Regions from separate parts of the Paenibacillus sp. JCM 18996 genome, predicted to be linked through region 3. Evidence: predicted binding sites of a transcription regulator. Region 3 holds the regulator's gene; each other region holds the start of a gene.
What was found. The regulator Rex, encoded in region 3, represses fermentation and respiration genes when NADH is low (regulators of the CRP and FNR family bind a similar motif). The targets are predictions, from matches to a motif close to TTGTGAAATATTTCACAA.

Region 1 (10,757 bases), 1.5 Mb from region 3:
TCGCGTGCTCCAAGCTGCAGCGGAACGACGATGTTAAACAAGGCGAACATCATTGGCATCGCCATGAACAGAATCATGATCGTACCGTGGGTGGTGAATACCGCGTTATAGTGATCCGCATGCAGGAACTGCACATTAGGCAGCGCCAGCTGCAAACGCATCATGATGGCGTCGACGCCGCCGCGGAAAAGCATAAGCAACGAGGCGATCAAGTACATAATTCCGATCTTCTTATGGTCGACGGTTGTGATCCATTCCCGCCACAGCCAGTTCCATTTCTTGAAATAAGTAAGAATGAAGACGATGGCTACCGAAGTTAAGCCGATCGCCACATCCGCTCCATAAATGAGCGGGTCGCCGGTAACGAAGAATGTAGAAGCGAATGCTTTAATCTTATCTAACAAAAGGGGTCCCTCCTCTCTCTATTGCTTCATATGAGACATATCGTGCTGCTTCATGTTTGACATATCGTGCTGGTTCGTATTTTGCTTCTTGCTGTCGCCGTTCTCAGGCGCCGGCACTACGTTAAAAGGATTGTCTTTGGCCGGCCCGTTGACCTTCCGGTCTTCATTCGTCGCATGATGGTGTTCTCCGCCGCCGTTCTTATTTACGATATATTCAAACAGCCCGTCAGGGTAGGAAGAATACGTCGCTTTATCGGCAGTCCCTTTTTGAGCTAAAGTATTATAGCCTTCCTGGGTAAGAGCAGGCGATGATTGCTTAGCCTGTTTGGCCCATGCATCGAATTCGTCCTGAGATTTCGCAACGACCTTAAACTGCATATGGGCGAAGCCGGATCCGGAGAAGTTGGCTCCCTTACCATCATATTCGCCAGGGTGGTCCGCCTGCAGCCAAAGCTGCATCGCCATACCCGGCATCGTATATTCCTGTCCTGCCAGCTGAGGAACCCAGAAGGAGTTCATCGGCGCGTCGGAGGTAAGGACGAATTCCACAGGCTTGCCTGTAGGAATTTCCACATAGTTGACGGTGGCAATCTTCTGGTCGGGATAAGTAAACAGCCATTTCCAGTCGAGCGAAGTCACCTCGATCTTGATCGGCGTCGTGTCCTTGACAGGCGGCTTGACCAGCGCGTAAGTATCTCTTACGGTAAAGAATCCGAGAACTGCAATGATAATGATCGGAATCCCCCACCATATAGTTTCAAGTGTCTTGCTGTCATCCCATTCCGGAGTATACGGCGCTTTGTTGTCCGGAGTATCCCGGTAACGGTATACTATATAAATAAGAAGAATAATGACAGGAATTACAACAACGGCACACAAAATAATCGATAAAATAATCAATCGGGCTTGAGTCTCCGCAACCGGCCCCTTCGGGTTAAAAACTACATATTTACTGTCGCATCCGGCAAGCATTAGCGTAGTGAACGCAGCCAGGACGGCCAGGTAGATACGAGCGAGCTTCCCCTTGTTACTCCCCACCACTTGTCATCTCCTCTCTAGCAACCTTGCATAAATGTTATCAATAAAATACCAGCTACATCATCATAAAGCATTTTCAGTGATTTTTTACACGCCAAAATGAAAATTCGAAAAGTCGTATCATTTCTGTTGAAAAGTATTCATAAGATTTTCACTAGTTGATCATATCTTTGTTGAAATATGGTGCTTTTACGAACTATTGCTATTTTAAGCACAAAAAAACCTCTCAGGAAACTTTCGTTTCTTAAGAGGTTTTAATCATCTCATCGAATTCTCACACGATTATCGTCACAATCTCTCGCGGTTGTTTACATGCAGCAGCTGGAAAACCGAGCTCATGATAAAAATTCCCATCCCTGCGATCAGGAAGCCCATTCCGACCATCAAATTCATATTCTCCGTTGTGAAATCCGCCGCATTAAATATAATCAACAAAATTCCGGTTATATTGGCGATCCAGGAAAAAACCTGCAGCAGTTGAACGGCTCTGAGTTCTTTTTCACCCATGGTTGTTAGCCCCTTTGCTATGTAATGTTTACTCTTTCTTTATATTACCACATTTGTTCTCAAAATGTTCATAAGTTGGTCAAATCTTAGACAAATTTTTTTTTCAAAAAAACAGACTCTCCGGCTCAAATGAACCTACAGAATCTGTTAGTGTTCTCTCGCGGTTTCAATAGCTTTTCGTTTGCATTTGATCGAGACTTTTGAACTCATAGCCCATCTTTCTCGCATCATCGATAATGGAAGCCAACGCCTCGGCATTATCCCTGGACACCGAATGCAGCAGAACCACCGCGCCGGGATGAAGTTGGCCCATCACATGGTTGTGCGCGTACGATGCGCCCCTCTGGACCTTGGTATCCCAGTCTTTGTAGGCGATCGACCAGAATACGCTCGTGTACCCGCATTCCTTGGAGACGGCCAGCATCCTGTCGCTAAAAATGCCTCTTGGCGGGCGCAGAAACCGCATTTCTTTTTGTCCCGTCAGTGCGGCCACTTCCGTCTTGACCTGGTCCAGTTCTTCACGTATCCTGGCGTCGGAAATCTGCGACATATCCGGGTGGCTCCAGGTATGGTTCCCGACCAAATGCCCCTCCGCGGCCATGCGCCTCACAAGCTCCGGCTGGTCCTTGATATAGTGGCCTGTAATGAAGAAAGCGGCAGGTACCTTTTTATCCCTAAGCACGTCGAGTATCTTCACCGTATAGCCGTTCTCATACCCGTTGTCAAATGTAAGGTACAGCTCCTTGCGGGACGTATCCCCCAGAAAAATGGCCCCGTGCTGCCGAAGGATGCCTTTGAACCCCTCTTCATCTATGGAAGCGGGCTTATGGTTTTTGCTTTTCTTGAATCCAAAATGAAATGGCGATTCTGCCAATGCCGGCGCAGCGTCTATCATGAACAACGAGACGATGATCAGCACAACGGCGCTAAGTGTGGTTAAACGCTTCAAAGTTCGAATCCCCCCTTCTTCAAATGAAGCTGACAGGGGTAATATGCCATGAAAACCGTAAACTTATGTGCTCGATTCGATCAATACTCCAGGTTATCTTTTAATGACACCTGTCCAAAATCCCCCGTGGAAATGCTTGGGTTCGAGTGTAATGACGAATGCTTTGGGGTCGAGAGAAAGAATCGTATGGTACAATTGCGCCTGATTCTTTCTTTTCGCCAAAATCTCCATCACCAACCGGTCTCCGTCCCGGCCGCTGCCGATCCAGGCCGTCACTCCATAACCCTTGGAACGAAGAACACTCTCCATTTTCCCGTCCGCCTTGTTGCAGATGACCTTCAGGGTAATGTACCCGAGAGCCAGCTTTTCCTCTATCCATGAGCCTGTCAGTATGCCCAAGCCATATCCAGCCGCATATACGGTAATACTGGCCACATGATTCAAATATTGGAGCACCAGATTAAGACCGAATACGTAAACTGTAATTTCGATTGTACTGATTAAAGCAGCGATGTATTTTTGCCCTTTCAACGTAAGAATCATCCTCAAAGTAAAGGCGGAAACATAAACAATTTGAATGAAAAAGATTAAAAGCAGAATTTTTGCCATAATCCTTGCCCCCTTCACTGGTTGCAGTCTCTGGTGCGTTTCGTTACGTTCATCCAAAAGAGGGCTAAAAGAAAAAAGGCCGGTTAGCCCCCTATACGTGGAGAATACCAAACCTTCCGGCAAATATCAAATGAGATCAGCCTGTTCGTTTACTTGTATTTCTTCAGAATGTAGCGCCGCCTGTCCTTAATTTTGCGGTACATTTTCTTGTCCTTAAGGCGCTTGAAAGTTTGGTTGGCCGGATTCGTATTCGCTTCAATGATCCAGATGCGGCCGTCGTCATCAATCCCGATATCGATACCTAAATGGCGGATTCCCGGAAACTTGCCGTCGAGAACTTTCGCCAAGATCTTGGAAATCGAATTGATTTTTCGTGTCGTTTTTTCCACTTTTGATTCGTCATTAAAAAGAGATCCGAGCACCTTCTCGACCGATTCGGGACGGGCCCCTTGATAGTAATTGGTGACAAAACGTCCGGCAGCCCCTACCCGTACTACTTTACCCGAAACATACCAGTGTGACCTCGGTTTCTGCATGTATACGCGTATATCGAACAAACGCTTCCTGTACCTCGCCAGATTCAAGCCTTGCTGGACGAGATAGCGATGACGGCTTTGCAGCACCTTTTTCAATTCTGTCAGGAGAGAACTGCGCCGAACCTCCTTGTGCTTAAGCCCCCAAGACACTTGATATCGGTGCCTGCTCTGGCGGCGGACCCTGACAATCCCCTTTCCCTGGCTCCCTTTATCCGGCTTAACGAACACGGAGGGATACTGCCGTACCATTTCGTGCAGACGCTTTCCGCTATACCAGTGCGTTTCCGGAAGGTGCCGGCGCAGCACTCTATGCTTTCTCATGGTGTACTCTTTTAACATTTTCCCCTTTACCCTTCGAATGGGCATAACGTCATATCACCCCTTTAATTTGGCAGTTACCGTATCCTATGTCAGTTGTACAATCTTTGAATGAGTTAACTATCCCTTGAATCGGCGGTTTAACCATAAATCCGCAGATGCTGTACATGCCATACCAAAAAGCACTCCTGCCGGGGCCGTCGACGAAAGGTCGTGAACAGCTCCGGGGAGTGCTTCTTTTTTCCTATTAAAACTTGCCTTGCCCGATTAAAATTTTCCCGACCTGAACATCGAGTACAGCAGCCACAAAAACATCAGCCCGGCCACAGTTGAACCCACTTCCATGACGGGAAAATGTAAAATGAGCGCCGGCACCTTGCCGAGCGAAGAAGCGATGATCAGTCCGACCATAATTATGCTGAAACAGAGCAGGACAATACTGATCGTGATACGATTGCTGATCTGGTCCAATTTGCGCAGCAGCAGCTCGATCTCCGGAATGCCGATTTCCACCTTCAGCTTGCCGGTCCTGACCAGTGCAGCGAGTTGGCTCGCTTGCCGCGGAAAACCCGCCATCGCCTCCACGAAACCGGTGAGCTGGCGCCACCATCTCTTTTGCATCCGCTCCGGATGAAACCGTTCCTTGATCAGACGGCGTCCGAAAGGCTCAGCCAGATCCAGCAAGCTTAGCTCCGGGTACATTTTTTCCGCGACTCCCTCTACGGTTAGAAGGGTCTTGCCCATCAGGATCAAATCGGTGGGAATAAGAATATTGTGCCGTTTGGCCACCAGAAACAGTTCACTCAGCACCTTGCCTATACTGACCTGCGAGAACGGGATATCGTAATATTGCTCCCGCAGAATATCCAGGTCCTGCCGCAAGGCCCCTGTGTCCACATCATCCGAGACAATCCCGAGCCGGAACAGTGCCCTCACAATACCGTCGCTGTCTTTGCGCATCATCGCTATAACCAGTGTGCTGAGGTGGTCCCTCATATCCTCGTTCAACCGGCCCACCAGACCGAAATCGACAAACGCAAGCCTGCCGTCCCGCATCACGATGACGTTGCCGGGATGGGGATCGGCATGGAAGAACCCTTCGATCAGCAGCTGGTGAAGGATGGCCTTAACGAGATGCTCCGCCGTATCCTTCATGCTGTGCCCCTGCTGCTGCAGCTCTTCATACTGGTTGAGGGTGATTCCGTCTATAAATTCCTGGGTGAGCACTTTAGACGTGGTGCACTCCCAATATATTTTGGGAATACACACATGAGGGTGGCCCTGGAACTGACGGGCGATTTTGTCCGCGTTACGTCCCTCATGTGTGTAGTTCAACTCTTCCCGCATCGACTTGGCCAGCTCTTCCAGCATGAGACGGATCCTGTACTTGGCCACCCAATCGACCCTGCGCTCCGCCAAAGCGGCAAGATCCAGCAGAATATCCAGATCCCGTTCCACGATTTTATCGACTAGCGGGCGCTGCACCTTGACCGCTACAGCCTCGCCGCTTCTCAGCCGTGCATAATGAACCTGCCCGATCGACGCTGCGGCAAGCGGTTTATCACTAAACTCGCTGAAAATCTCATCCATCGGAGTATGTAATTCCTGCTCCACGATCGCTCTAACCTCTTCAATTGAAAAAGGAGGCACTTGATCCTGAAGCTTCTGCAGCTCCTTGATGATGTCCTCGGACAGCAGATCCTGCCTTGTGCTGGACAGCTGGCCGAGCTTGATAAACGTGGGGCCTAACTCTTCAAGAACGAGCCGAATCCGCTCCCCGGACGTCTTGGCCGTTTCTTCAGGATTTCTCCGCATCCATTTTCTCGGAAGGGCAATCAAATGGAACAGACCCAATTCCTCTACCATATATCCGAAGCCATGCCGTACCAGCGCCACTACAATTTCCTTATAGCGGTTGGTGTGCCGGATTTTAATCGCCATATTACAAGGTTGGAGGCTCGGAGGATTTCAGTTTTTGCTCCAGCTCTTGCAAATCCTGCTTCGTAGCCACATCCATGTCGGCCAGAATTTTGCGAATCTGGTCCTGCACCATCCGCTTGATTTCGCTCTGCTGCTCTTCTCCTCTTGCGATCAGACGGTCCACGACTTCCTTCGATTCGTTGCGCCCCAATTCTCCTTTGACAACCAGCTCATCCACAAACTGCTGCACTTTTTCCCGGCTGACGGCAGTAATTCCCAGACCCAGCGCAATGGCTTTCCTCAAAATATCACTCATCGACATAACCTCCTTCATTATAATATTGATTACCCAAAATAAAGGTGATAGTATCTCTTCGGTTCGAAGATTAGCTTTTTCATTGAAAATGCACAGGTTTATTTCCCGCGCAATAACAAATCTCTCTTTTAAAATTTAAAAAACTGCCTATACGGCTGACTTCAAAAAGCCAAAACCTCCATAGACAGTTTCTCTTGTTCCGATTAATACGCCAATGTAAACAGGCCGTGGATGTGGGAAAGGTAGCGGATGTTGCTGCCTTCCTTCATTAACGATGCCGGCAAGCCTTTCAAGCGGATCTGGTTCCCGCCCACGGTGCCGATGGCATCCTTGCGGCCCAAGCTGGCCAACGTACCGGAGAACACCGGTTTGAACGTCTGCATTGGAGCGCCTTTGAAATAAGCGAAAATATTGTAGCCGACGTTCTCGCCCATCTGCCATGCCAGCTGCGCTGTCGGAGGGTACGGACGTCCTTCCGGTGCGAACACGACTGCGCTGTCTCCGGCAAGGAATACGTCGGGATGGGAAGTCGACTGCATGAACTCATTGACCGTTGCACGGCCGCGGTTCACTTCGATACCGCAGCCCGCGACTACGGAATTGCCCTGCACGCCGCCGGTCCAAACAAGCGTCTTGGTTTCGATCGTGCTGCCGTCCTTTAAGGAAACGGTGGTACTTTTCATCTCGGTGATCGGCAGGCCGGTCAAGAATTGTACTCCGCGGTTCTGCAGGCTTGTCTGGGCGCGCTCGATCAATTCAGGTGCAAAGCCTGGAAGGATGCTTGGAGCCGCCTCTACGCACAGCAGGGAAATTTCTTTAGGGTCGATCGCGTACTGCCGGCAGAGTCCCGGAAGCATGTCAGCGAATTCGCCGACCAGCTCAACGCCTGTAAGTCCGCCGCCGCCAACCACAAAGGTCGCGTCCGCTTTGTTCTTGGTTCTGCTGTACTCTTCGATGCGGGCTTCCACATGCGCCCGCAGACGGTTAGCGTCATCCACGGATTTCAGGATAAAGCTGTGCTCCTGCAGTCCGGGAATACCGAAGAATGCAGTTTCGCTGCCCAGCGCAATGACCAAAGCGTCATAGCTCAATTTCGCGCCGCTCGCCAAGGTAACCTGTTTCGCGTCAGGCGAAATTTCCTTTACCGTGTCGATCTTAAGATCAATGTCTTTGCCGCGCAGCAGCTTCTCCAGCGGCAGCGCCACGGCCTTCTCGTTCACATTTCCTGCTGCCAGACGATGCAGCTCCGTAATGATTTGATGGGTCTGAAAACGGTTAACGACCGTGATAGCAGCTTCTTCAGCCGACATATACTTGCGGGCTGTCATTGCGCTTAGCAAGCCGCCGTATCCGCCGCCCAGAATCAAAATATGTTTCGCCATGCTCATCCTCCGTCCTTTGTTCCAGCATATTTGATTATTTGTTTTTTTGGCGTTCGGCTAATACATCCAGGAAGGCTTGTCCAAAACGGAACATCTTCTGTACTTGCGGATCCTTCAGCATTCTAAGCAGGCCGAATAGGCCGATGGTATTCGCATCCGCCTGTGCGCGATCGTTCGCTTCGATAGCCGCCGCAGCGTAATCCTTTGCTTTTTCCTGTATTGGCTTCACGATTTCCTGCATCCCGCCTGCCAAATCGTCGATCAGCACACGGTCGGTGGCTACGGACTGGGCGAAATCATAGGTCTTGGTCAGAAGAGTCACCATTTCCGTCAATTTTGGCAGATTCTCCACCAGCATCGTAAGCGATTCCTGAACTTCCGGCTTCATCAGCTGATCGAGCACATCCGGTTGCTTTGCCGAGGAAGATGTGGAATTTTCCGGTGCAACCGTCTCTTGCGCGGCTGCTTGTTGAGCAGTAGTTTCTGACATAGAAAAATTTCCTCCTTTGCTGTTAGATACAGATATCCCGTAGTATGGTTTCGAACCCTGCTTCGCATACGTGATTAAGCCGACTGCCTCTGCCGCATGACTGTTCTCCGTGGTGCCGGGTCACACTCATATCAATTATGAACGTTTTCATAACATAGGAAGCATTCTACTTTCTCTAAAATATGTAGGACCAGGCTTCGAATGGAACTCTATTTACGATTTTACCTCTCACCATGCATAACTGCAATAAAAAAGAGACGGAAAGAAAAAGAATAACGTTCACCGGCTAGGATTCGGCCCTTTTTCCTCCCGGTCAGAACCGGAAACGCGGGGAATGGCTGCGCTGAGACCGAACATGACTGCCGCTGTGCCAGCAAGAAACCACAATGTGCCCGTACTGCCCCATAGATCCATACTTCTCCCTGCTGCAAAAGGAAGCACGGCCCCTCCGATCCCGCCTGATGCAATAAGAAGGCTGTTGGTCCTCTCCGTCTTCCCCTGGAGCAGCCGGTTCGCAAACACAAGCGCGATGGCGAACAGCCCTGACATCATCAAGCCAAGCAGAAGAACCGCTGCATAAGCGCTCCACAAGTGCTCGGCAGCCGTAATAGCGGACAGCAGAACGATCGCGCTGAAGGTTCCGATTTGTATGTAACGCGCATAACCGATCCGTTCGGACAGCCTGCCGGCAAACAGCCTTCCGATGGTCATCGTTCCCCAGAACATGGAAACGCTAAGCGCAGCCCACGCCTCCTTCACCCCCAGCTTGTCTATGAATATCGAAGGCAGAAAATTGGCAAAGCTCATTTCGGTACCTACGTACAGAAAGAAGAACAGGATCAGGACGGCCAGGACGGGCAACTCCTCCTTGGCAAATTTATTGTTCACCGGGGTATTTTGCTCAGCCGACGATTCTCCGGGGTCCAGACCACCTTCCAGCTCTTCGGCTCTTAGTCTTGCCCATAAGACAAAGGCAGCCAAAGAAATGACCGCAATGAATGCAAAGGACCACCTCCACACATTGAAAGCGACGAACCATCCGGCCAGCAGCGGCATGATCAGAGCTCCCAGCCCGAAAAAAACCTCCAACCGGCTCATGGCGCTGCCAGCTTTTTCCGTAAACGCCATAATGACAATCGTACCTATGATCGCTTCAATGGTGCCGAAACCAAAGCCGGCAATGAAGCCGATCGGATACAGGGCCTCCCACAAAGGGATGATCGTATACACCAGCTCCGCCCCCGCCAACAGACCGATGGCGCTGAGCAGCAGACTCTTCTTTCCCAATCGCTGCGTCAACACCGGACTAACCAGAACACCTGCCAGGAAGCCGATAAATTGGGCAAAAATGAGAGAACCGCCTTCCGAGTAATTTCTCCCGAAGTGCTCTAGAAGCTTGGGCAGCAGCGAGCCGATCACTACATGCGCAAAACCGATCAATAAATAAGACAAGCAGCCGAGCCACAATACCTTTTTCATTTAAAATGCCCTCCATCGCCGTGAATGCCAGTTATTCACTTCGATCATCACCATATACCGTCCATTCAAGCGCCCGATGTGAATCCGGCTGCCGTAGTCGGCAATCTTGCCTTTCACCGCCACGCCGTCGTGCTTGAACTTCATCTCCAAGTTCGGCTGCACCTCCACGATCTGCGAAGCCGCCTCCATCACATGCTCATGCGTCCATTTTTCCTGCATATCCCGCTTGTCCCCGAAGGCCCACAGCTCAAGATGCTGCTCTTCCCGCTGCCATGTGCTCCTTTGTTTTCTGTGGTGTTTATTGGCTATGTCTATTTTCAGAGCGAATCCCTCATTTGTCAATTGGATGCACGTATCTTCGAAATAGAAAAAGGGCATCTCCAAAAGGAAAGCCCTTCTTCTATAATATGAAAATTAAGCAAGGCGGCCCCGGCTAGGAAATGTGCACGCCTTTCTTCAGCGATTTCATGTCTTTATTCGTGTTAATCAGCTGCGGCAGCAGCTTAACGCTGCTCACCATCGGGGAATGACACTGACGGCAGGTCGGCATATGCTCGAAAGCAAAGTTATCACGCATCCAACCGGTACAATCTTCGTTCTCGCAGGACCAAATGGCAGTGTTTTCATGTGGTATGTCCTCTAACGACTTTTTTCGATTATACATTGTAAATCCCCTCCTTATTAAAATAACCCCGCAAAGTAAAGCAGGAACCTTGAAGGTCATGCCTGGTACTTTGCGGGGAATCCTGAAAAATGTAAAAAAACTGCTCCCAACGTTTGTTAAGAGCAGTCTTGCGCTTGGCTTACAG
Region 2 (10,757 bases), 1.3 Mb from region 3:
AGCTCAAGCTGCGGATGGTACTTTTCCATGAACCGTTCACCGTGTATATTGCGCAGGATACCGCCTTCTCCCCTTACTGCTTCGGAAATCAGGAAACGGGGAGCACCCGGATAACAAAGCACGGTCGGATGAAACTGGATAAACTCCATATCCTGGATCTCGGCCCCCGCCCGGTAGGCAATGGCGATCCCGTCACCGGTTGCGATGTCGGGGTTCGTCGTGTACCGAAAAAGCTGCCCGGCCCCGCCCGAGCACAGGATCGTGGCATTTCCCTTGACGAATACCTTGTGTCCGTCAGGCTTTTGGACGATTGCGCCGTAGCATTCGCCCTTCTCCGTAACCAAATCGATAACAAAATGGTCGTTCCATATTTCAATGTTCGGATTCTGCTTCGCTTTCTCGGACAGAGCCCTTACGATCTCGGCTCCCGTTGCATCCCCTTGGGCGTGCAGTATTCTACGCTGGCTGTGAGCCCCTTCTTTGGTAAGGGCGAGCTCTCCATCCTCGAGGTCGAACTGGGTGCCCATGCGAATAAGATCCTGCACTCCTGCCGGTCCTTCGTGCACCAATACATCCACCGCTTTATAGGAACAAAGCCCCGCGCCGGCAAACAAAGTATCCTGTAGATGGTACTCCGGTGAATCTTCATTGGAAATAACAGCAGCAATACCCCCTTGAGCATATCGGGTATTGCTGTCCAATAATGATTTCTTGGTGACCATCAGCACTTTGCGGTGTTGGCTTGCTTTAAGCGCGGTAAACAGGCCGGCGATGCCGGCACCAATCACAATGATATCCGTTGCCACGCGCGGCAGATCATCCAAATTGAAATCAACCAAATATCTCGTCATCTGAAGCTCCCCCCGGTCTCCAACAAAGCAGCGCAAGCTACTTTACCTGGAGCATACGCTTTAAGGACAATTTAGCTTTGTCAGCCACGTCTGGACGCACATAAATCTGCGGCTGCATCGTTTCCAGGCATCGGACCACTTTCTTCAAATTGTTAACTTTCATATTCGGGCATACCAGGTATTTGGTCGCAAAATGGAACTGTTTATTCGGGCTGTCCAGACGAAGCTGGTATCCGGTCCCATCCTCCGTGCCGACAATAAACTCCTGGCAGTCAGACTCGCGGCAATACTTGATGATGGCCGTGGTGCTTCCGACGAAATCACCCATCTTCACCACCTCGGGACGGCACTCCGGATGTACCACGAACTCGGCATTCGGATACTTGGCTCTCATTTCTTCCACGTCCTTGACGGTGAGCATATCGTGAGTATTGCAGTAACCTTCCCAAATAATCATTTTTTTGTTTGTGAATTTTGATACATAGTCTCCCAAATTTTTATCCGGAACCCAGATTATCTCCTCCGACTCGATCGATTCGATCACCTTGACCGCATTGGCGGAAGTACAGCAAATGTCCGTTTCCGATTTGACATCGGCGGAAGTATTAATGTAAGCTACCACCGTTGCATTCGGATGCTGCCGCTTCAGCGATCTGAGCCCGTCGACATTGACCATGTCGGCCATTGGGCAGCCTGCGCGTTCATCGGGAATGATCACCGTCTTATTCGGCGCAAGTATCTTCGCGCTCTCCCCCATGAAGTGTACACCGCAGAATACGATCACATCCGCGTCGGTCTCCGCAGCTTTCTGTGCCAGTAAAAAGGAATCCCCTCTGAAATCGGCAACTTCCTGTATCTCATCTCGTTGATAATAATGCGCGAGAATAATGGCGTTTCGTTCTTTCTTCAGCTGAGCAATTTTTTCCTTCAATTCCTGATTTTGTTCCGCTTTCCTCTGTAAAGCCAAGGCTTCCATAGCTTCCCCCTCCGGGCGGCGACAACTCACCCTTAATTGAAAATCATGAAATGAAAGTGCAGCTCATTGACCCCGCTCGCTGAATATCTGCTGTATGGCTGCATGTCTCATTGTTTGTGAAAAAAAGCACTAACTTATTAAAAACTAAAGAATTTACATTTAATTTACACAACATTCAGGGCACTGTCAATCACGAATTTGTCACATTTGGATTGCAAAATATTTACAATTGAAATGCAGCAGCAGCCGCTTATCATTCAGGTCTATTGTAAAAATTCAAATAAAAAACCGCGCCACTAGAAAGTGGACGCGGTGTGCAGTCTTTTTATTTATTGGCATCCGGATCGTTCGGATCAGGAAGCTTCTTCGGTTCCTTGTTCTCTGTTTCCGGCACAGCTGCACTGTCTCTGATTTCTTTGGGAAAGCCCAACTTGTTGGAATCGTTCAATTGATTCTGGCCGTTGATGTTCACCTTCACTTCTTCCTCTTCAGGCGGCAACTTGCCATTCTCGATCAATTGAACAATCTGCTCTTTATCGAGCGTTTCTTTCTCCAGCAGCGTTTCGGCAATCAGGCGAACCTGATCTTTATGGTTCGTAAGAATCTCGCGAGCCCGGTTGTAGCAGCTGCGGATAATATCCTGCATCTCCTGATCGATCTCATAAGCGATCGCGTCACTGTAATTCTGCTCATGCCCGATATCCCGACCCAGGAAGACCTGTCCCTGAGCGCTGCCGAACTGCATCGGTCCGAGCTTGTCGCTCATTCCGTATTCCATGATCATCTTGCGGACAATGGAGGTCGATCTTTGAAAATCGCTGTAAGCTCCCGTTCCGATTTCTCCAATGAACAATTCCTCCGACACCCGGCCGGCCAATAAACCCGTAACCTTATCCAAAAGCTCGGATTTGGTCGACATCATCCGGTCTTCGCCTTCTTTAGGCAGCATCATGACATAACCGCCGGCGCGTCCTCTGGGAACGATGGTCACCTTGTGCACCATATCCGCATTCTCGACGTGATAACCGACAATGGTATGTCCAGCTTCATGGAAAGCGACAATGCGCTTCTCACGCTCGCTGATCACGCGGCTGCTCTTCTGCGTTCCTACGACAACACGGTCGAACGCTTCCTCAATCTCGGCCATCGAAATATCTTTACGGTTTCTACGGGCTGCGATCAGTGCCGCTTCGTTCAGCAAGTTCTCCAGATCGGCACCCGTGAAGCCGGTTGTATACCGGGCCAGCGAATCCATTCTGACATCTTTGGCCAAAGGCTTGTTCCTCGAATGCACTTTCAACACAGCTTCGCGGCCTTTCACATCCGGACGGTCCACCGTAATCTGGCGGTCAAAGCGTCCCGGACGCAGCAACGCGGGATCGAGAATATCCGGCCTGTTGGTCGCCGCAACGATAATGATTCCCTCGTTCGCCCCGAAACCGTCCATCTCGACAAGCAGCTGGTTCAGCGTCTGTTCGCGCTCGTCATGGCCGCCGCCAAGACCGGCGCCGCGCTGGCGTCCAACCGCGTCGATTTCGTCAATGAAGATAATGCAAGGAGAGTTCTTCTTCGCGTTCTCGAACAGGTCGCGCACGCGGGATGCGCCGACACCGACGAACATTTCGACAAAATCGGAACCGCTGATGGAGAAGAACGGAACACCCGCTTCTCCGGCGACTGCCCGGGCAAGCAGCGTTTTACCGGTTCCCGGAGGGCCGTTGAGCAGAACCCCTTTCGGAATTCTGGCCCCCACTGCAGCAAACTTGCGCGGATCCTTCAGGAACTCCACAATTTCAACAAGCTCCTGCTTCTCTTCGTCGGCCCCCGCCACATCCTCGAACGTCACGCGCTTCTTCTCATCATTGTATAGGCGGGCGCGACTTTTGCCGAAGTTCATTACCTTCCCTCCGCCGCCCTGCGCTTGATTCATCAGGAAGAAGAAAAGAATGAAAATGATGATAAACGGGATAATCGAAGTAAGCACGCTAAACCAGATGCTGTTCTCTTCCATCGGTTTGACGGTGACATCGGCGCCTGTTGATTCAAGCAGATCAACCGTCTTCGTATCGAAAAAACCGTTGGTCTGGAAGCTTTTCTTATCTGTCACCGGGGTTTTATACGTACCTTGGATAAGGTAGGTATACCCGTTAAACTGCGCTGTGACCGATTCCACATTCTTCTCCGCTACAACCTGGCGGAATTTCGTATATGAGATTGTATCCTTGGTATCATTCTGGTTGCTGATAAAATGTATGATACCTACTGTTACCAAAAAAATAAGCAGATAAAAACCTGTATTGCGCAAAATTCGATTCATCCCGAACCTCCTCTCAAAGGGCACACTTTTTATATTTTACCATAGCGAGATTCCCCATCTCAATAGAACGTTTCCACTATACGGAGCTACCGTGAAAGCCGTGCCTAGGTGGAGTAAATCTCTTGTTTAAGAACCCCGATAAAGGGCAGGTTCCGGTATTTCTCGCCATAGTCGAGCCCATATCCTACGATGAAAGCATCCGGGATTTCATACCCGACATAGTCCGGTTCCAGGTCAACTGTCCTCCGGGCAGGTTTATTGAACAGGGCGACAACGGAAGTCGACAATGCGTTGCGCCTTTCCAATACATCGATTAAGTAGCTTAAAGTGAGGCCGCTGTCTATAATATCTTCCACAATGAGCACGTGGCGGCCTTCGACGGACACATCCAAATCTTTCACGATTTTGACCACCCCAGAGGATTTGGTGGAAGCCCCATAGCTCGAAACTGCCATAAAATCGATCTCCAGCGGGATAGTCATCCGTTTGACGAGATCGGACATGAATATAAAAGCGCCTTTCAGTACGCAGATAACGAGCGGGTTCTTGCCCTCGAATTCCTTGCTGAGCAAAGCGCCCAATTCCCGAATTTTGTGCTGCAGCTGCTCCTCGCTGTACAGCACCTCTTCAATATCGTTAAGCAACAGGTGGACCTCCTAATAAATAATATGATCATAAAAGCTTGTGCAGACTATCGGCGGTCCTTCAGATCTATAGCTGTGATCCGTAGAATCCGTGTGGTGCCCGCCGATACCGCCGCATGCCGTGATCTTCGGATCCCGGGAATCCACAGAATATGGCCGGATGCGTCCGCCAGTAAAGGAATCCGCTCCCTGTCCGCAGGAGGAATTTTATCATCAATGAGAATATCTTTTACTTTTTTCGACCCGTTTAAACCAATAACCTGCATCCGGTCTCCGGCTCTGCGGTTCCTGATCCTCAGAGGAAAATCGAGCAGGTCGTAGTCAAACACGGAATCGTCTTTACTGTGTTCTCTGGCGACAACCGGCGTGCATCCCGGCTCAACTTCTTCCTTTAAAAAGATTAAACGAAAACCGGCTTCCTTAATCTCCAATTCAGCTAATAACGCTTCAATGGCATAGTCGTAATCCTGCGCCGGCAGTTTGAATTTATGAAAACGAATCCGGTCATATTCTTTCGTAAAATGGACCTCATCGCTCAAATTCATCGTTAAATTAGGCGACCGCTCCTGCAATATAGCCGTACGGATACCTTCGGTTTTCCTGTAATCCAAAAAATCCGAATCGCCGGAAAGATAATATAATATTAGTTTAATCAACCGCCTTTGTAAAGCGACGGCACTTCCGGCAAACCACCTTCTCGAAAAGGTATACTCTTCTGCTTCCCGCGATACGCCCTCCTCAAAGATCCGCCGAACGACAGAGTCCATATAAGCGTTCTCCGAAGCCATCATTTCGGCAAGCCTTGCGACGGATTCCGCCAAATGATCATTGTACCTGCCGAGCATCGGCAGCACATCAAGCCTTACTTGATTGCGAAAATATTTGCGCAGCTGATTCGAGCTGTCCTCCCGGTAGGCGAGACGCTCTTCCCGGCAGTAGCCCAAAACCTCTGACTTGTATATACGTAACAAGGGGCGAACAAGTTTCATTTTACCTTCCATCCGCATAATCGGCATTCCGGACAGCCCTCCGGGACCCGTGCCTCGGATCAGCCTCATCAGAACCGTCTCCGCCTGATCGTCCGCATGGTGGGCGACTGCAATACAATTTGCCTTATATTGCTCCGCGGTTTCCCTCAGGAAACGGTATCGCCGCTCCCTTGCAGCCGTCTGGGCATTCATTGCGGTTTCTTCGATGTACTGCGGTACGTCAATATTCCCCACTTCCACAGGAAGCTCCAGGGCGCGGGCGAAGCTTACGACAAAATCCGCTTCCTCGTCGGATTCCCGGCCTCTAAACTGATGATTGACATGAGCTGCGACCAGCTTCCAATTCCAGTGCTCCGACAGGCGGTGAAGAATATGGAGCATCGCAATGGAATCCGGACCCCCCGACACCGCGACGACAATCGTATCTCCCTGCTGCAGCAGACGCTCATTGCCGATTGTTTCATTTACCTTGGCAAGCAATCCCATGATGGTCATCCTCTTATCTGAAAAAATATACTGTTGCCGCAAACAAAGCGATGGACAGTGCGAAGGACGCCGGAACCCAAACCCCCTTCTTGCCCGGAGCGGGTGGGCGGCGCATTCGATGCTGCAGCATCTGCTTTCTCCATTCCAAGCGGGCTTCTTTGGACGAAGCATATTTTCCGGTTAAAGCTTTTTCCAGAAAAGGAGCGATTGTGCGGCAGGCCGGTTCTTTGTACACCCTGTCCAGCAGCACGCCGACGGTACGGTTGTGCGGCAGCACAACGGGCAATGACCGGAATGTGTCCGACGAATCGAGCATAGACAGCATGAGCACGGCAAAAGAGAACAAGTCGTAGCTTTCTTCGGCAGAACGCGACCCTGCGGACCAGTAACCGCGGTCATACATCTCCGTAAACTGTTTGACCGCCCTTCCCCTTCCTGTGACCCCTCCGAAATCGATCAAATGAACCGCGCCCCGACCCGACACCAGCACGTTTTCCGGCTTTAGATCACCGAATATCCAGCCTGTGCCGTGCAGCTCCGTGAGCTTGCCAAGCAGGTTCCAGCCAACCAGATAAACCCAGTCCAGCCCGTTCTCCTGCAGGAACCGATGAATATTATCCCCTTTTATGTAACGGATCACGCTGAAAGGGTAGTCCTTCCCCTCCAGGCGGGCATCGTCGACGTCAATCAAATAATTCTCAAAAGCAGCCGATTGGGACAGCTGCTTGAGAGCGTTGACTTCCGACAGATGTTCCAACGAATCGTATCCGATTTTCAAAGCATAGTATGAACTTCCCTGGCTCACCAGGTACACCTGTCCGTTGGCTCCTTGGCCAAGAAGCCTGCGGATTTGATAGCATCCTTTACGCCATTTGCCGCGTATCATTAAACCCGGCTGCAGCGGTGCGTCAAATAACGTAGTCACTCAGCATCCCTTCCTTGCTTTTGGGCAGCTGTCTGCTCTCTCTTGTCCCCGTTTCAGAAATGACCGGACTTCCGGCAAAAGGTTCCCCCGTCATATAGCGGATCACGTGCATAAGTGCGGGCCCTGTAGGCGTTGTGCCCTTCATGTTTAATTTATAGAACATCTTGTCCACATTTGCAAGGTTGGAAGTCCAATCCAAATCCATTACGGCTTCTTCATCCGAATTCGCCGCTCCCGGAAAATGGAAAACGGCCAGTCGGCTTTTGCCCATTCTTGCCTGCAGGCTGAGCATCAAGTCGCGTACAGCCTCGCGGACGGAATCCATCTTGGGCTTCATACTGGCGCTCGCGTCGACCAACAGGGCGACTTCCAGCGGGGAAGTCTCTGCCAGTTCATCTATCGTCTCGACTACCTGGGCCCTTTGCGCCGGAGGCAGCTGTTCCAGCGCCGAATGGCCGAAGAGCGACTTCATCTGTTTGCCCACCTCAGCCTGGATGGTATAGGCAACCGTCTTCCGGGTCATCATCTGCACCGTCCGGGCAAGCTGGCTTGAAGCCACGATTCGGCTCATTCCCCCGCCGGCGTCGGCGATTTCCCTGATCTCCTCCGCTCCGCGCTCTCCCAACTCTCCTTGATCAATCACTCCTACTACATTTACGACTATACCCTCCGCCTGGGCGTGGGCCGCTGCAACGACAGGGCTGATTCCGACATTTGAACAACCGTCCGTGACCAGAATAATTTGCTTCATTCCCGTCCCCCCTATGGAAACTATTAATTGTAGTATCAGCTTCTCCATAGTTGAGAGAGTATAAACATTTTCCCGCAAAGTGACGACAAGGTCCGTACGAAGCCGGGTACTTTGCGGACAGCCGGGAATGATGCCCCGTCAGCCAGCCCTTTACTGCAGCACTACACACCAAAAAGCCGCAGTCCCCAGAACTGCAGCTTGTTCACGCATCGGCTCAACTCACCGTCTTAGGTCGTTCCATCCGGGTCATGCCCGGCCAATGGAAAGTTGCCCACTCCGGCTGATGCTTCTCGATTTTTGCCACGACCACTGTCATATCGTCATGGATTTCGCCTTGATGGTAGCGCATTACTTTGTCCAGCAAGCTCTCCGCCATATCCTGAGGAGTGTCCATATATACCTCCTGGATCAGCCGCTTCATCCACAACTCCTTGTTAACCGCAGGGCCTGGCGCGTCGTAAATGCCGTCGGACATCATGATCAGCACGTCGCCCGGCTGCAAATCCATCGATATCAAGTCCACCTCGATATCCTGCAGAATGCCCACTGGCAGATTATTGGCCGAGATCGGGATGACCTCGTTTCCTCTTTTTATAAAGCTGGGGATTGACCCGATTTTCAAGAAAGTGGTGCCAGCGTTATACAGATCGATCAGCGCGACATCCACGGTCGCATACATTTCATCGGAGGATCTCAGCAATAGAACGGAGTTGACCGATTTGATAGCTAGCTTCTCATCCATCCCGGATTGGAGGAGCTGTTGCAAAATAGTCAGGGCCGCGCTGCTTTCAGCTTTCGCCCTTTCTCCGTTTCCCATCCCGTCGCTTAAGGCGACCGCGAATTTGCCGTTCCCAAGCTCCACGGTGCTGAAGCTGTCTCCCGACAGCAGGTCCCCGTCCTTGGCGATGGCCGCTACTCCCGTGACCACTTCGAATTCCTTGGCGGAGCCGAATACAACGGTGGCGTAGCCGTCCCCCTTATCATGCATCTGCTCGCTCATTACGGCTATGTTCTCTCTCAGGATGTCGGAAAGCAGCGGAGCGATGATTTTACGGCATTCGTCAAATCCTTTCGTATATTGATGGATAATTTCAATTTCTACATTTCCTTCATCCAAAGAGATGATCTCGATGCTGTGGATCGACAGTCCAAGTGCTTCCAGAGCGTGCCGGATCTGCTCTTCCTGCAGAAACATGGCCTGGCCTTCCCTTTTGATCTCCTTAGCCAAATCCTCCATAATTTGCGACACGCCGAACAATTGATCCGCCACGATCTGCCGGCTGTCGGTGATTTGCTTTTTCCAGTGCAGATTGTTTTGGAAAAGCCGGTACTGCTGCTTCATCACATCCAGCACCTGCTCCGTCTTGACGCAGGACCTTTTCCAGGCAGCCGGAATGTCTTTCTTGGAAAAATTCTGCTTGATCTCCACCTCCGTCATCATATCGGTCATCAGCTTATAGGTTTGCGGAAACTTCTCGTCCCAGCAATGATTTCTCCTATGGCACGCCTGGCAGGACCGCTCTGCCACAGCGTTCATGAAATGTCCGACTTCTTCCTCCCTTTCCGCGGTGTGGTTTTCGGACGCGAACTGCTTGAAGCTTCGCGAAAGCTGCTTGAAAACTTCGGAGAACTGTTCCACTCTGGAAGCTGTCGCGTCTCTGACTCTTTTGACATAGTCCTGTTGGGATTTCAAATTCTCCTGCGTGCCGGGCACATATTTGGCGAGAATCTGCACAACGCTGCGCGGAGTAAGCAGGAAAAATCCTACAGCGACCACGGACTCCCAAGTGGAGTACAACACCTGCGCCTTTGTACCGACATAGATGGAAAGGATCGAGGTCCCGATCAGCATCCCCACGGAAACCCCCAGCTTATTTCCTTCCTTCATCAATCCGGCAAGCAGTCCCGCAAACGCCAGAAGACTCATTTGGTACACGGCCTGCATATCCGCCAAGCTTAAGATCAATCCCCCTATCACCCCGACGGAAGCGCCGAATGGGGCTCCTCCCACCAGGGCGAACAGCAGGATCAAATACCTGGAAAAAATATGCTCTATACTCATGGAGCCGGCGGACCAGCCGACTGTCCCTGTCATCACCGAGGCAAGCAGCAGGATTAAGCAAATCACATCCTCATGTCTTAACTGGATATTTTTCCTGGATAGCGTGAACACCGGCAGTGCCTGGATGAAGATTAAGGCGAGAATTACGCTTAGCAGCGCCTCCACTCCGGTCATCATTAGAGCGTACCAGGTGAGCCCCGTGCTGACCATGGCCGCAAACAGTTGAACCATAAAGGTGGAGAGGCCGACAAGGATGGGGGTGAACGAGAGCTCTGACCGCTCGAACCGTTCGAGTCCCTTCTGGATAAGAAGAAAGACGGCGATTTCCGTCCCGATATAACCTGCGTGGGAATGAAGAGAAAGGTAACTCCCGGCCACTGCTGCAACGCCGACCCAAGCCGCAATGTCACGCCTAAGAAAGTAGATGACGGCAAAGTAAGCTGCTGCAAAAGGAGAAAGCTCCTCGAGGATCATCGCCCTCCCCAGCAGAAACCCCATCATCAACAAGAGAATATTCCATTTTTTCGAAACAACCGCTTGAATCCAGCCTTGCCTTGAGATCATGCCCATAATGTTCTGTTTGGCTTTTCCGGCCCAGCTTAGCCCATTCCAACCATCGTTTTGAAGACTTGTCCATTTTTGCATCATAGCGACACCTTCCATCCTTTGGTTTGTGTCCCTATTATATTGGGAAGTCTAGTATAAAGTTTGTCATAAATAGGTAGTAGACTCAAAAAAGTTTACGACAAAATAACC
Region 3 (10,757 bases):
TTGTTTCTCGCATCCTTGAACAGGTCGCGGACGCGCGATGCGCCGACACCCACGTACATTTCAACAAACTCACTGCCTGACGCGGCTACGAAGACCGAGTTGGTGTAGTGCGCTGCGGCTTTGGCCATAAGCGTCTTGCCGGTCCCCGGGGGCCCGGTGAGCAGAATGCCTTTAAGAGGGCGGATTCCAAACTTCTTGATCTCCTCATGGCGGATGAGGAAATCGAGAGATTCCTTCAATTCATGCTTGGCGCGGTCCTGCCCCCCGATTTGATCGAAGGTCAGATAGGAAGGAGTACGGCTCTTTCCTTTGCGGTCGGCCGTGATCCCTATATCGCCGCGGTTGCGGCTCATAAACAGGAGCACTCCCAGCAGCACGCCGGCAAATACAAAAGGGATGATGTTGACTCCGATGAACATTAAAAAGACGAGAACGACGGGAACGACTCCGATTATAATTTCCTTACTGTATTTACTCACTGCCATACCCCCATTTTAGCCGGAATGCGCGGTAAAATGATATATTTGTGCTGGTCGTCTTTGGATAAATGAATATAAACGTTTTTGCCGTCCATCTCCGTTGCCGCCTTCAAACCAGGTACGTTTGCAGCTTGCTTGTCCAGAGACTCCGGAATTTTGGCGTACTCCTTCTTCTCCATGGACTGGGCAACGTCAAAAAGCGCTTTGGACCACCACTGCTCGAGTTCAGGCGAAGGCTGCTGCACCACATTCAGCTTCACCTCGCGCTGTCCGATGATGGCTGCTCCTTTGTTCATGATGCTTTGATATATTTCACGCAAGTTGGCGTTAGGAGCCAGCTTGGCGTTGATCACAACTTCCTGGTCAGTGATACTGATTTGCGCGTCCTGCACGCCGGCGGACTGTTTGACTGCGTCTGTCAAAGGATTCTGCATGGCAACCGTGCGGTACACGAAGAAACCGCCAAATAATACGGATGCGGATACTATTAAAGAAACAAGTACGGGAATGAGACGAATTTTTTTCATAGAATCCACGTCCCCCTTTCAAGTTAATACACTATTAATATACCATCATAGTATATCACATAATATATCACAAATGGGATGCAAACTGTGGAAAACACAAAATGTTCAATATTTCCATAATCAAGCAAACTGTGTAATTATTGCACGCTTAATTTGTACGTATTATCAAGATCCTGGCCTTGGAAAGAATAAAAATCATAATAATACCGATCACCGTTCTGCTCTTTCATTTTGTAAAAAACTTCCCACACATACGCGTCTTGCAGCTTGCCCGGCGATATTCGAAGCACTTGCGCCCCGGGCGCCTTGGCAAGCAGCTTCTGTTTAATGGCTTCAGGCGATGCGCCTTTGTCCGCAAACTCGCTGTGTACTTCCTTGTCGCCTACCCATACGATCATCTTCTGTCCGATTTTGTCTTCGCCGTAGACGATCGTATAAGGCTTTTCCCCATTGTAAGGTTCCGCTTTGTCCACCTTGGCGAGCAGGCTCCGCTCATAGGCGGTGACGACCGCGTCCGACTTTTGTTTGAAGATCTGATCCTCGATCAGGTTATAAAAATAGGCTATGCCATAAACAGACAGGCCCAGCGCGGCAACCAGGCCGACGATCAATCTCAGTTTCATGCCAATACCCTTTCCGAATTAAACTTCAACGCTTCACTTCACTTTGCTGGATTCATCTGGTCAGCCGATCAAAGCATCTTGTAAACTCGTTCTTGATTTTTTCTTCGTCCATGGTGAGGTACTCACCGCCCCGGTACACCCAGGCGCCGTCGATGCAGACATCGGTCACATCCTTCGAGAGCGCGGAGTAAACGATGTGGGAAATGTAATCCGTCCGCGGGAAAAAATGCGGCTGGTCCACGTCAATCGCGATAAAGTCCGCCTTACAGCCTTCCTCCAGAGTCCCGACACCGTCAAGCCAAAGCGATTTAGCCCCATTTACCGTACCCAGCGCCAGTGCTTGAAACGCGGGTACGGCTGTCGGATCGCCGGAGACCCCTTTGTGAAGCAGGGCCGCAAGCCTTATTTCCTCCAGCATATCCAGATTGTTGTTGCTGGCGGAGCTGTCGGTGCCCAAGGAAACGAGCACTCCCGCTTTGAGCAGCTCGGGCACTCTCGCGATGCCGCTGGCCAATTTCAGGTTGCTGCCGGGGTTGTGCGACACATGCACGTTGTGTCTGGCCAGCGTGTCGATTTCCTCATCGTTCAAGTGAACGGCATGCGCCACAAGTGTGGGTCTGGTGAACACTCCCAGCTTTTCAAGATGGGCCACCGGCCTTAAGCCGTATTGCTCGACACTTGCCGCCACTTCCTTGACAGTTTCGGACATATGCGTATGGATCGGCAGGTCCAGGTCATGGGCAGCCTGCACAAAACGCTCAATGTAGTCAGGAGGACACGTATACGGGGCGTGCGGAGCCATCATCGTGGATATGCGTCCGTCCGCCTTCCCGTTCCAGTCCTTGGCAAATTGTACGGCTTCCCTGAGCTTGGCGTCCTGCACGTCCGCAGGGCACAATCCGATTACCCCCCGGGCGAGCACGGCGCGCATACCGGACTGTTCCACCACCGCGGCCACTTCGTCCATGTGGTCGTACATGTCGACGAAAGTGGTTGTCCCGAACTTCAGCATTTCCAGAACCGAGAGGCTTGTGCCCCAGTACACGTCTTTCGCCGTGAATTTGCCTTCAATCGGCCACATCTTCTCTTCCAGCCATACCTGCAGCGCCAGATCGTCCGCATACCCCCGCAGATAAGACATGGCGGCATGGCCGTGCGTATTGACCAGACCGGGCATATACAGCTTACGTTCTCCGTCGATGATTTCATCATACTGCTCGAGTGGAAGAGGTGCTTCCGGGCCTATGTAAGCGATGCGGCTCCCATCTATGACCATGCAGCCCTGGACTACCGGTCGAAGCTCGTTTAATGTTACAAAAATTCCGTTTTTGATGATTTTCTTCGCCAAAGTTGCAGCCTCCCGGGTATAAAAAAGTCTCCAGTTGATCGAGCTTCAATTTCAGAGTACAACTTCGTACGGACAAAATCAAGAAAACGTAAACTGCCGCGTTACGGACGCTCTTACATAGGCTGACTTAATTATACTTATGCGGAATAAAACTTCCGTTTGAATTTTATTTAAACCGCCAGTCACGGCTGCAAACCAAAAATTTCAAGCTGAAAAGCGAAGCCAAGCGCAATTACGCAAAAATCGCCAACCGTCTGAAAAGCTGTCAGGCAGCGGCGATCTGTTAATTTTATGTTGCCCGTTTAATCCAGGTAATACGCCAAGCTCTGCAGCTCCGTAGTGAAGTCCGCATGGTGAATTCTCACTTCGCCCGGTACCTTCAGAATGATCGGGGCAAAGCTGAGAATAGCCTCAATCCCTGCCTGCACAAACTGGTTGGCCACCACTTGGGCTTCGTCGGCGGGCACGGTAATGATTCCGATGCGGACTTTCATTTCCCTGATGGTAGAAGCGAGTTCTTCCATCGGCTGCACCTGCAGCTGGTTTATGACTTCCCCGATTTTTGTGGGAAACGAATCGAATACGGCGACAATCTTCATTTGATCGTTCAAATATGCATTGTAATTGCACAAAGCCCTGCCGAGATTGCCCGCCCCTACCAGAGCGACGGGAATGTGCCGGTCGAGCTTCAGAATGTGCCGGATTTTCTCGATCAAATAAGCGACCTCGTACCCGATGCCCTTCTTGCCGAACTCCCCGAAATAGGCCAGATCCTTGCGGATTTGCGCCGGATTCAAGTCCAGCTTATGCCCCAGGTCCTGAGAGGAGACGGTGGTAATGTTTTTCATGCTGAGCTCGTTCAAATAACGCAGGTAAATGGGCAGCCTGCGCACGACCGCCTCAGAGATTTTTAACGATTTCACGATGTTCCTCCCCCATCCAATCCCTGATTCTCGGCACCAAACCGGCTGTCGGCATATGCTCGATCTTGGGCCCCGGGAGAGAATACAAGAAATATCGCCCGTACTGCGTTTCTATGACCCGTGTATCGTAAATGATGACGATGCCTTTGTCCTTGGCGGTGCGCACGAGGCGCCCGAATCCCTGTTTGAACCTGATCACCGCTTGGGGCACGGAAAGCTTCATGAAAGGATTTTGATTGTTCTTCTTTACAATTTCGCTCTTCGCTTCGGTCAGAGGATGGTTAGGCGGCTGGAACGGCAGCCTGACAATAGCAAGGCAGCTCAGCGCTTCACCGGGAATATCGACCCCCTCCCAGAAGGAGCTGGTTCCCAGCAGGACGCTCGATACGCTGCTCTGGAACAATCTTGTCAGCTTGCTGCGGTTGCCGCTGTCCACTCCTTGTCCCAGTACGCCGATGCCGTAAGGCTTCAGGGCGTCCTTGAGCCCCGGGTAAGTCTGCTTTAACATCCGGTTGGAGGTAAACAGCACCAGCATCCGGCCTTTGGTCTCGATAGCCACCTCCGTGAGGGATTGAACCAGGCGCTCGACAAAAATGCTTTCCCCCTGAGGTCCCTTTATGTTCGGAAAATCCCTGGGTATGCATACCAAAGCCTGCTCCCTGTAATTAAAAGGGGATGGCAGCTGCAGCGTGACCAGCTTGTCCGATTTGCCGCCGCTCCCGACGCCCAGTTGTTCGCTTGCATACTGGAACGATTTATCTACGGAAAGCGTAGCCGAGGTCATAACGATTGATTCTTTCACGTCAAAGAAGAGCTGTTTGAGCATCGGGCTTACATCGCTGGGCACGCTGGTCAGCATCAGAGACTTGCTCTTGCCGTACGGATTGGCTTCCAGCCAGTACACATACTCCGGATCCGGCATAGTCATAAAAAAATGAAGCGCCTCCCTGTGCCGGTACAGCTGCTTAACGTTGCCCCCGAGATCCGTAATCAGTCCTTGCACATCCAGCCCGTCTCCCGCTTCCTTGATCTGCAGCAGCAGCTTCTCCAGCTGTTTGACGGTTTCGCCCATGGCAATGAAAATATTGTCTTCCATCCCTTGCAGCTGCGGCCAATGGGAAGGAGTCTGGTCTTTCTTTATTCTGAGCAGGAACTGGCCTTCGCCCTGCAAGGGATCGCTTCTGGAAGAAACCAGCGCAAACAGCTGCTCGCTTAACGCATCCCACTCTTCCTTGATTTTGACCAGCTTGGGGTAAATGTCATCGATCATGGCCTGCCACTTGGAGGCGTTCTCGTCATCGCTTGATTCGAGCTTGTAGCTAAGCTGCGGCAGCTGCCCCGAATGGCTGTCCTTGAACAGCCAGGTGAGCGTGCTGGCCAAGCCTCCGTAATACAGCTCCAGGCCGAGATGCTTGCTTGCCACTTCCTCAAAATGGTGGGCTTCATCGATCACCAGATGCTGATAAGGGGGCAGCAGGCGGTTTTCCGCCTTTGTGTCCGTAAACAGCATGGAATGGTTGGTGATGACGATATCCGCCGTATTCGCGTCGTTCTTGGCGCGGTGGTAGAAGCACTTTTTAAACCACGGACAAGAACGGTTCAGGCAAGATTCTGAATCGGACGCCACAGTGTGCCAGAAAGAAGCGCCCTTGTTGTTAAAATGCAGCTCTTCCTCGTCGCCGCGCTTGGTCTCGCTGAGCCATACGAGCATTTGCCCCGCGGTAATCCTGTCTTCCTTGCCGTACTCCAAATCCTGGAGATTGATTTTGTTCTCAAATTTGCGGAGGCACAGATAGTGGCTGCGCCCCTTGATGACCGCCGCTTTGAACGGGACGGGAAAAATGTCGTGAAGCAGCGGTACATCGCGCTCCCTCAGCTGTTCCTGGAGATTGATCGTGTGAGTGCTGACCAATACCTTTCTGTCGTGCTTCAAGCCGTAATACAAGGAAGGTATCAAATATCCGAGCGATTTGCCCGTTCCGGTCCCGGCTTCCACCATCAGGTGCTTTCCTTCCTCGTAGCTGTCTTCAACCGCCTGAATCATTTGCTCCTGCGACTCCCGGTTTTCATAAACCGCAAACTTATTCTGCAGCGTCTGCTTCAGCTGTCCGAAAAATTCCGGAAAGGGCGCGGAAAGCTGCTGCAGGTCATCTTCGTCGCGAAGCGAGTCCTCGTCGCCCCAGTCATCCACATTGATGGCGAACTGCCGGTGATACCGGTGATTGTCCGTGTCCAGGCTCGTATGCAACTCGCGGTGGATCCTTATCTCGTTGATAAACCAGCCGAAATCCGAACCGTCCCCTTCAAAGATGGCAGAGAGCCGCTGCACGGTGAGAAGAGGCAAAGTGTTCAATCTTTCAAGGCAGCGAAGCCACAGCAGAGCCGTTGCCTCAGCGTCGCTGTCCGCTTGGTGCGGGCGGTCGTGGGGAATATCGAGAGACTGGCAGACCAGTCCCAGCTGCAGGCTCGGCAAAGAGGGAAACAGCACGCGCAGCGCATCCATCGTATCCAGTATTCTGCCGCTAAACGGCATGTAACCGCTGTTCTCCAAGCTTTTTTGCAGAAAAGAGAGATCGAATCCCACATTGTGGGCCACCAAAGCGCAATCGTGGATGAGAGGCACTATTCGCGACATAACCTCGTCCGGAGATGGCGCGTCCTTCACCATCTCATCGTCGATTCCCGTCAACTCCGTGATCATGGCAGGGATCGGAATCCCCGGATTCACGAGGGAGCCATACTTGTTCACGATTTGATTGTCTTCTATAATAACCAGGCCGACCTGGGTAATTTCATCAGCAGGCTGACTGCCTGTAGTTTCAAAATCGATCACTGCGTATTTCATCGTTATTTGTTTCAATCCCTTCTTCCCTCTGCCTCCATTTTAACAGATATTTGTGAAAAAAGGGACAAGATTGTTAAAGCCGCCTCCTTCGTATTGCCGAAGCGGCGGCCGTCCATTTTAAACCAAAGGGCTCAGGATTCCAGCATGGCGAGTAAAGGCTCGACACTTCCGGGGTCCGTTTCGTACGCTTTTTTGAAATATTCGTAAGCTTCGTCAAGATTGTTGTTGTAGAGTTGAATGCAGCCCATCGCATTGTAGGAAATGGCCTTGATTTTCACGTGATTGGTCAAGGAAAGAATAAATTGAAAATGCCTATACGATTCACCGTAATTGCCGGTCCGTAAATACCCCAAAGCTAGGTATACTCTCGCCAGCAAAAATTCGGGCTGAGACTTGGTGACCGCCTCGAACTCGTCTATCGCCCGGTCGTACATCAATAGCTGATAATACCCTTGTCCCCTCTGAAAACCCTCCGTCCGCACCCATTCGCTGTCGGTCTCCGCGCCGGGTTCAATGTCCGCGCCGATCACTTTGCCCATTTTTTCTTCGAACCGCAGCCATTCTTCCACGAAGGTATCGCTCATTTTTTTCAAAAGGGTCAATTTCTCTTCCAGTACCGTTTTCTTCAGTCCGGTCGCGGTCGGATAATCTCCGGCGATCTCATCCAAAAGCTCGTGCATCGATTGGAAAAGCTGCTTGAACATGGCTAGATCCCACCTTAAAAGCAGTTGGCAAGCAGGTAGAGTGGAACGTTACAGACATTGTGCGCCGGGGAGGAGGCATTCATACGGCTTTCCAGAAGTTACATAACGGTTGCGTGCGCTTCCTCTTTCAACAATGTCCTGACCTTGTTCCCCTCGCCCATAATAGCAACGGTCGGCTTGTAGTTTTTCGCTTCTTCGCTGGTCATGATGCCATAAGAAATGATGATGACTGTGTCTCCCGGCTGGACCAATCTGGCCGCTGCGCCGTTGAGGCAGATGGTTCCTGTTCCTCTGGGTCCGGGGATGATGTAGGTTTCGAGCCTTGCTCCGTTATTATTATTGACGATTTGAACTTTTTCATTAGGGTACATATCGACCAATTCAAGCAGATCTTCGTCGATCGTAATGCTGCCTACGTAGTGCAGGTTCGCCTCGGTTACGGTGGCTTTATGGATTTTGGACTTCATCATCGTTCTGAACATAATTTGGTGTCCCTCCTTCAAGAAAATCTGGTAATGATGTTATCGATTAACCGGGTTTTGCCGAATTTCACGGCAACCGCGACAAGCACCGGTTCCTGCATGTCATGTTGGACCGGCTGCAGTCCAGGATAGGTTAGAAGCTCCACATAGTCGATCTGTGCCAAGGGCATTTTATTGATTTCACGGATGACCCCGTCCCTCACCTGTTCAGCGCCGCGGCCTTCGGCAAGCTCTTTCTCCGCCTGCCGAAGAGCGCGGTTCAGCACTAACGCCTGCCGCCGTTCCTCGTCGCTCAAATAAACGTTGCGGGAGCTCAGCGCTAGCCCGTCTTCTTCTCTGATGATCGGGCAGGGAACGACTTTCACATCTATATTCAAATCGTTTACCATTTGAGTAATGACAGCGGTCTGCTGGGCATCTTTTAAACCAAAATAAGCCCTGTCCGGCTGTACGATGTTAAACAGCTTGCTGACTACCGTGGCCACACCGTCAAAATGCCCGGGTCTTGAAGCGCCGCACAGCCGCGCGGTCAACTCGGACACTTGAACGTTAGTGCGGATGGGGTGGGGATACATTTCCCGGGCGGAAGGCATAAAGACAAAGTCGCACCCCGCGTTCTCCGCCACTTTCAAGTCACGCTCGGTATCCCGCGGGTACTTGTCGAAGTCCTCGTTTGGGCCGAATTGAATCGGATTGACGAAAATGCTCAGCACAATTGTATCATTCTCTTCTCTTGCCCGCTTGAGCAGGCTGGCATGCCCTTGATGGAGGTAGCCCATAGTCGGTATGAGACCGATGTTTGCTTCTGCGCGGCGGCGTTCTGCGAGCTTTTCCCGCAGCTGCCGGATGTTGCCGATCACTTCCATGGTTTTGTACTCCCCTTTTTACTCTTTTGAAGAAGCTCCGTATAAATAGTCAAGCAGTTCCTCATCCCCTTGAAAAACGTGCTCCCTGGACGGGAAGCTGCGGGATTTGACCTCCTGCACGTATTGGCTGATCCCGCTGCTGATTTGCTCGTTCAGATTGGCGTAGCTTTTTACAAACTTCTTTGGGAACGCAGGGCCATACTGCAGCATGTCGTGAAATACGAGAACCTGGCCGTCGCAGCGGCTGCTTGCCCCTATGCCGATCGTCGGAATCGTAATTTCCTCGGTGATCAAAGCGGACAACTCTTCAGTCATAAGCTCTAAAACAACGGCAAAAGCCCCGGCTTCCTCCAAAGCTTTGGCGCTGTCGATAAGCTTCTGCGCTTGGGCGGATTTCTTGCCCTGAACGATAAAACCGCCGATTTGGTGTATGGACTGCGGAGTAAGCCCCAAATGTCCTACTACGGGAATGCCTGCATTGACGCAAGCCGCTACAGATCCGGCGATCTCTGTCCCGCCTTCCAGCTTGACGCCCTTGGCCAAGCCTTCCTGCATGATCCTGCCTGCATTGCGCAGCGTGGTATCTGCACTGCCGTGGTAAGTATTGAAAGGCATATCCGAAACGACGTAAGCGTTCTTGACGGCACGGCTTACAGCCCGCGTATGATATACGATATCGTCCAAGGTGACAGGAAGTGTGGAATCGTATCCCAACACCACGTTTCCCAGCGAATCGCCGACCAGAATCATATCCGCGCCCGCCTCTTCGGCCAAATAAGCTGAAGGATAATCGTAAGCCGTTATCATCGCAATCGGATCCCGGTCTTTTTTCATTCGTTTCAATCTCGCTGTCGTCAGTGGTTTCTTTAGTTCGGTCACGCAGCATCGTCCCCCTAACACATACTCGAGCATAAACGGCTTTACCGGTCAATCGAGAACGAAACAAATTTCGCCTGAAAAGAGCAAAAAACCTTCCAGCCCAAAGCTGAAAGGTCATCGAGTTTCAAAAAGACAAGTTGACAACAGACATGCCCACCTCGGGCGTCAGTAATGGCGCGTAAGTGAGTACGGCAAAGTGACAACGTAATCCTTTCTGTCTCGGTCCTTTCGGCTCTGAGCAGAATCCGATTCATGCGTTTATCGAGTAAGCTTCATTGTATATATCGTGCGTATAGCTCTCAAGGATTATGAGTGCGGTTCGCAAAAGGATACCGCCTCATCCACTTTATTTTATAACATTTTTGTAAAGAAATCGATCATTAATTCATTATCGGAGCTCCACATCGCCCGAATAAAGCTTCACAGTATCCCCCTCGTCAAGTTTGACGCAGAGCGCCCCTATCTCATCGATGGACACCGCAGTTCCGTTTACGGGCCCTTTGGCGGTCTGCACGACGATAGGTTTTTGCAGCGATACGCTGTTGGCTTCCCAAAGCACGCGGATGGGAGCGAATCCCTGCTCCAGGTACAAATCATACAACTGCTCGAACACAAGCAAAAACCTGGCGACCAGCTGCTCCCTGTCGATCCTCCGTCCCGTTTCGATGGCGAGGGAGGTCGCCTTGGCCAGCAGCTCTTCAGGATAGTCCTCCGGAAGCAGATTGGCCGAAATGCCGACCCCGGCTATGACATAATGTGTCCGCTCGTCATCCGCGTTCGATTCCAGCAGAATCCCGCTTATTTTTTTGCCGTGTATCAGCAGGTCGTTAGGCCACTTGATTCCAACGTCCAGCGTGTACAACTCGCGAATGACCCGGCACAGCGCGACCGACGTAAGCAACGTCAAGTGCGGGGTAAAATGGATCGGGATGCCCGGTTTAAGCAGAAGGGTCATCCAGATGCCTTTGCCGGCGGGAGAATGCCATGACCGTCCCATTCTGCCCCGGCCGCTCGTCTGGCTCTCCGCTATAATCAGGGCGCCTTCACCGCTTCCTTTGGACACGAGCTCGTGAGCCTTGGT

Region 1: the regulator Rex is predicted to act here: its motif matches at 8,605-8,622, upstream of ACZ5N7_RS14295 (DUF1641 domain-containing protein).
Region 2: the regulator Rex is predicted to act here: its motif matches at 1,942-1,959, upstream of nadA (quinolinate synthase NadA).

The regions. Positions count from the first base shown of each region.
Region 1 covers NZ_AP043884.1:2,895,935-2,906,691, forward strand. The annotation lists gene ACZ5N7_RS14250 (cbb3-type cytochrome c oxidase subunit I) at 1-404, opposite strand, end outside; gene ACZ5N7_RS14255 (ubiquinol oxidase subunit II) at 423-1,376, opposite strand; gene ACZ5N7_RS14260 (hypothetical protein) at 1,731-1,949, opposite strand; gene pdaA (delta-lactam-biosynthetic de-N-acetylase) at 2,116-2,898, opposite strand; gene ACZ5N7_RS14270 (DUF2179 domain-containing protein) at 2,992-3,507, opposite strand; gene ACZ5N7_RS14275 (YheC/YheD family protein) at 3,657-4,364, opposite strand; gene ACZ5N7_RS14280 (ABC1 kinase family protein) at 4,629-6,302, opposite strand; gene ACZ5N7_RS14285 (phasin family protein) at 6,304-6,597, opposite strand; gene ACZ5N7_RS14290 (NAD(P)/FAD-dependent oxidoreductase) at 6,801-7,979, opposite strand; gene ACZ5N7_RS14295 (DUF1641 domain-containing protein) at 8,014-8,469, opposite strand; gene ACZ5N7_RS14300 (MFS transporter) at 8,749-9,948, opposite strand; gene ACZ5N7_RS14305 (DUF3898 domain-containing protein) at 9,949-10,326, opposite strand; gene ACZ5N7_RS14310 (cold-shock protein) at 10,382-10,612, opposite strand; gene ACZ5N7_RS14315 (cold-shock protein) at 10,752-10,757, opposite strand, start outside.
Region 2 covers NZ_AP043884.1:2,774,963-2,785,719, forward strand. The annotation lists gene nadB (L-aspartate oxidase) at 1-851, opposite strand, end outside; gene nadA (quinolinate synthase NadA) at 889-1,827, opposite strand; gene ftsH (ATP-dependent zinc metalloprotease FtsH) at 2,153-4,144, opposite strand; gene hpt (hypoxanthine phosphoribosyltransferase) at 4,249-4,788, opposite strand; gene tilS (tRNA lysidine(34) synthetase TilS) at 4,836-6,263, opposite strand; gene ACZ5N7_RS13670 (protein kinase domain-containing protein) at 6,277-7,188, opposite strand; gene ACZ5N7_RS13675 (vWA domain-containing protein) at 7,172-7,939, opposite strand; gene spoIIE (stage II sporulation protein E) at 8,154-10,649, opposite strand.
Region 3 covers NZ_AP043884.1:1,441,801-1,452,557, forward strand. The annotation lists gene ACZ5N7_RS07045 (AAA family ATPase) at 1-479, opposite strand, end outside; gene ACZ5N7_RS07050 (hypothetical protein) at 476-1,006, opposite strand; gene ACZ5N7_RS07055 (cell wall elongation regulator TseB-like domain-containing protein) at 1,144-1,629, opposite strand; gene ACZ5N7_RS07060 (amidohydrolase) at 1,682-2,977, opposite strand; gene ACZ5N7_RS07065 (redox-sensing transcriptional repressor Rex) at 3,280-3,900, opposite strand; gene dinG (ATP-dependent DNA helicase DinG) at 3,878-6,745, opposite strand; gene ACZ5N7_RS07075 (tetratricopeptide repeat protein) at 6,877-7,449, opposite strand; gene panD (aspartate 1-decarboxylase) at 7,548-7,931, opposite strand; gene panC (pantoate--beta-alanine ligase) at 7,949-8,797, opposite strand; gene panB (3-methyl-2-oxobutanoate hydroxymethyltransferase) at 8,816-9,676, opposite strand; gene ACZ5N7_RS07095 (biotin--[acetyl-CoA-carboxylase] ligase) at 10,065-10,757, opposite strand, start outside.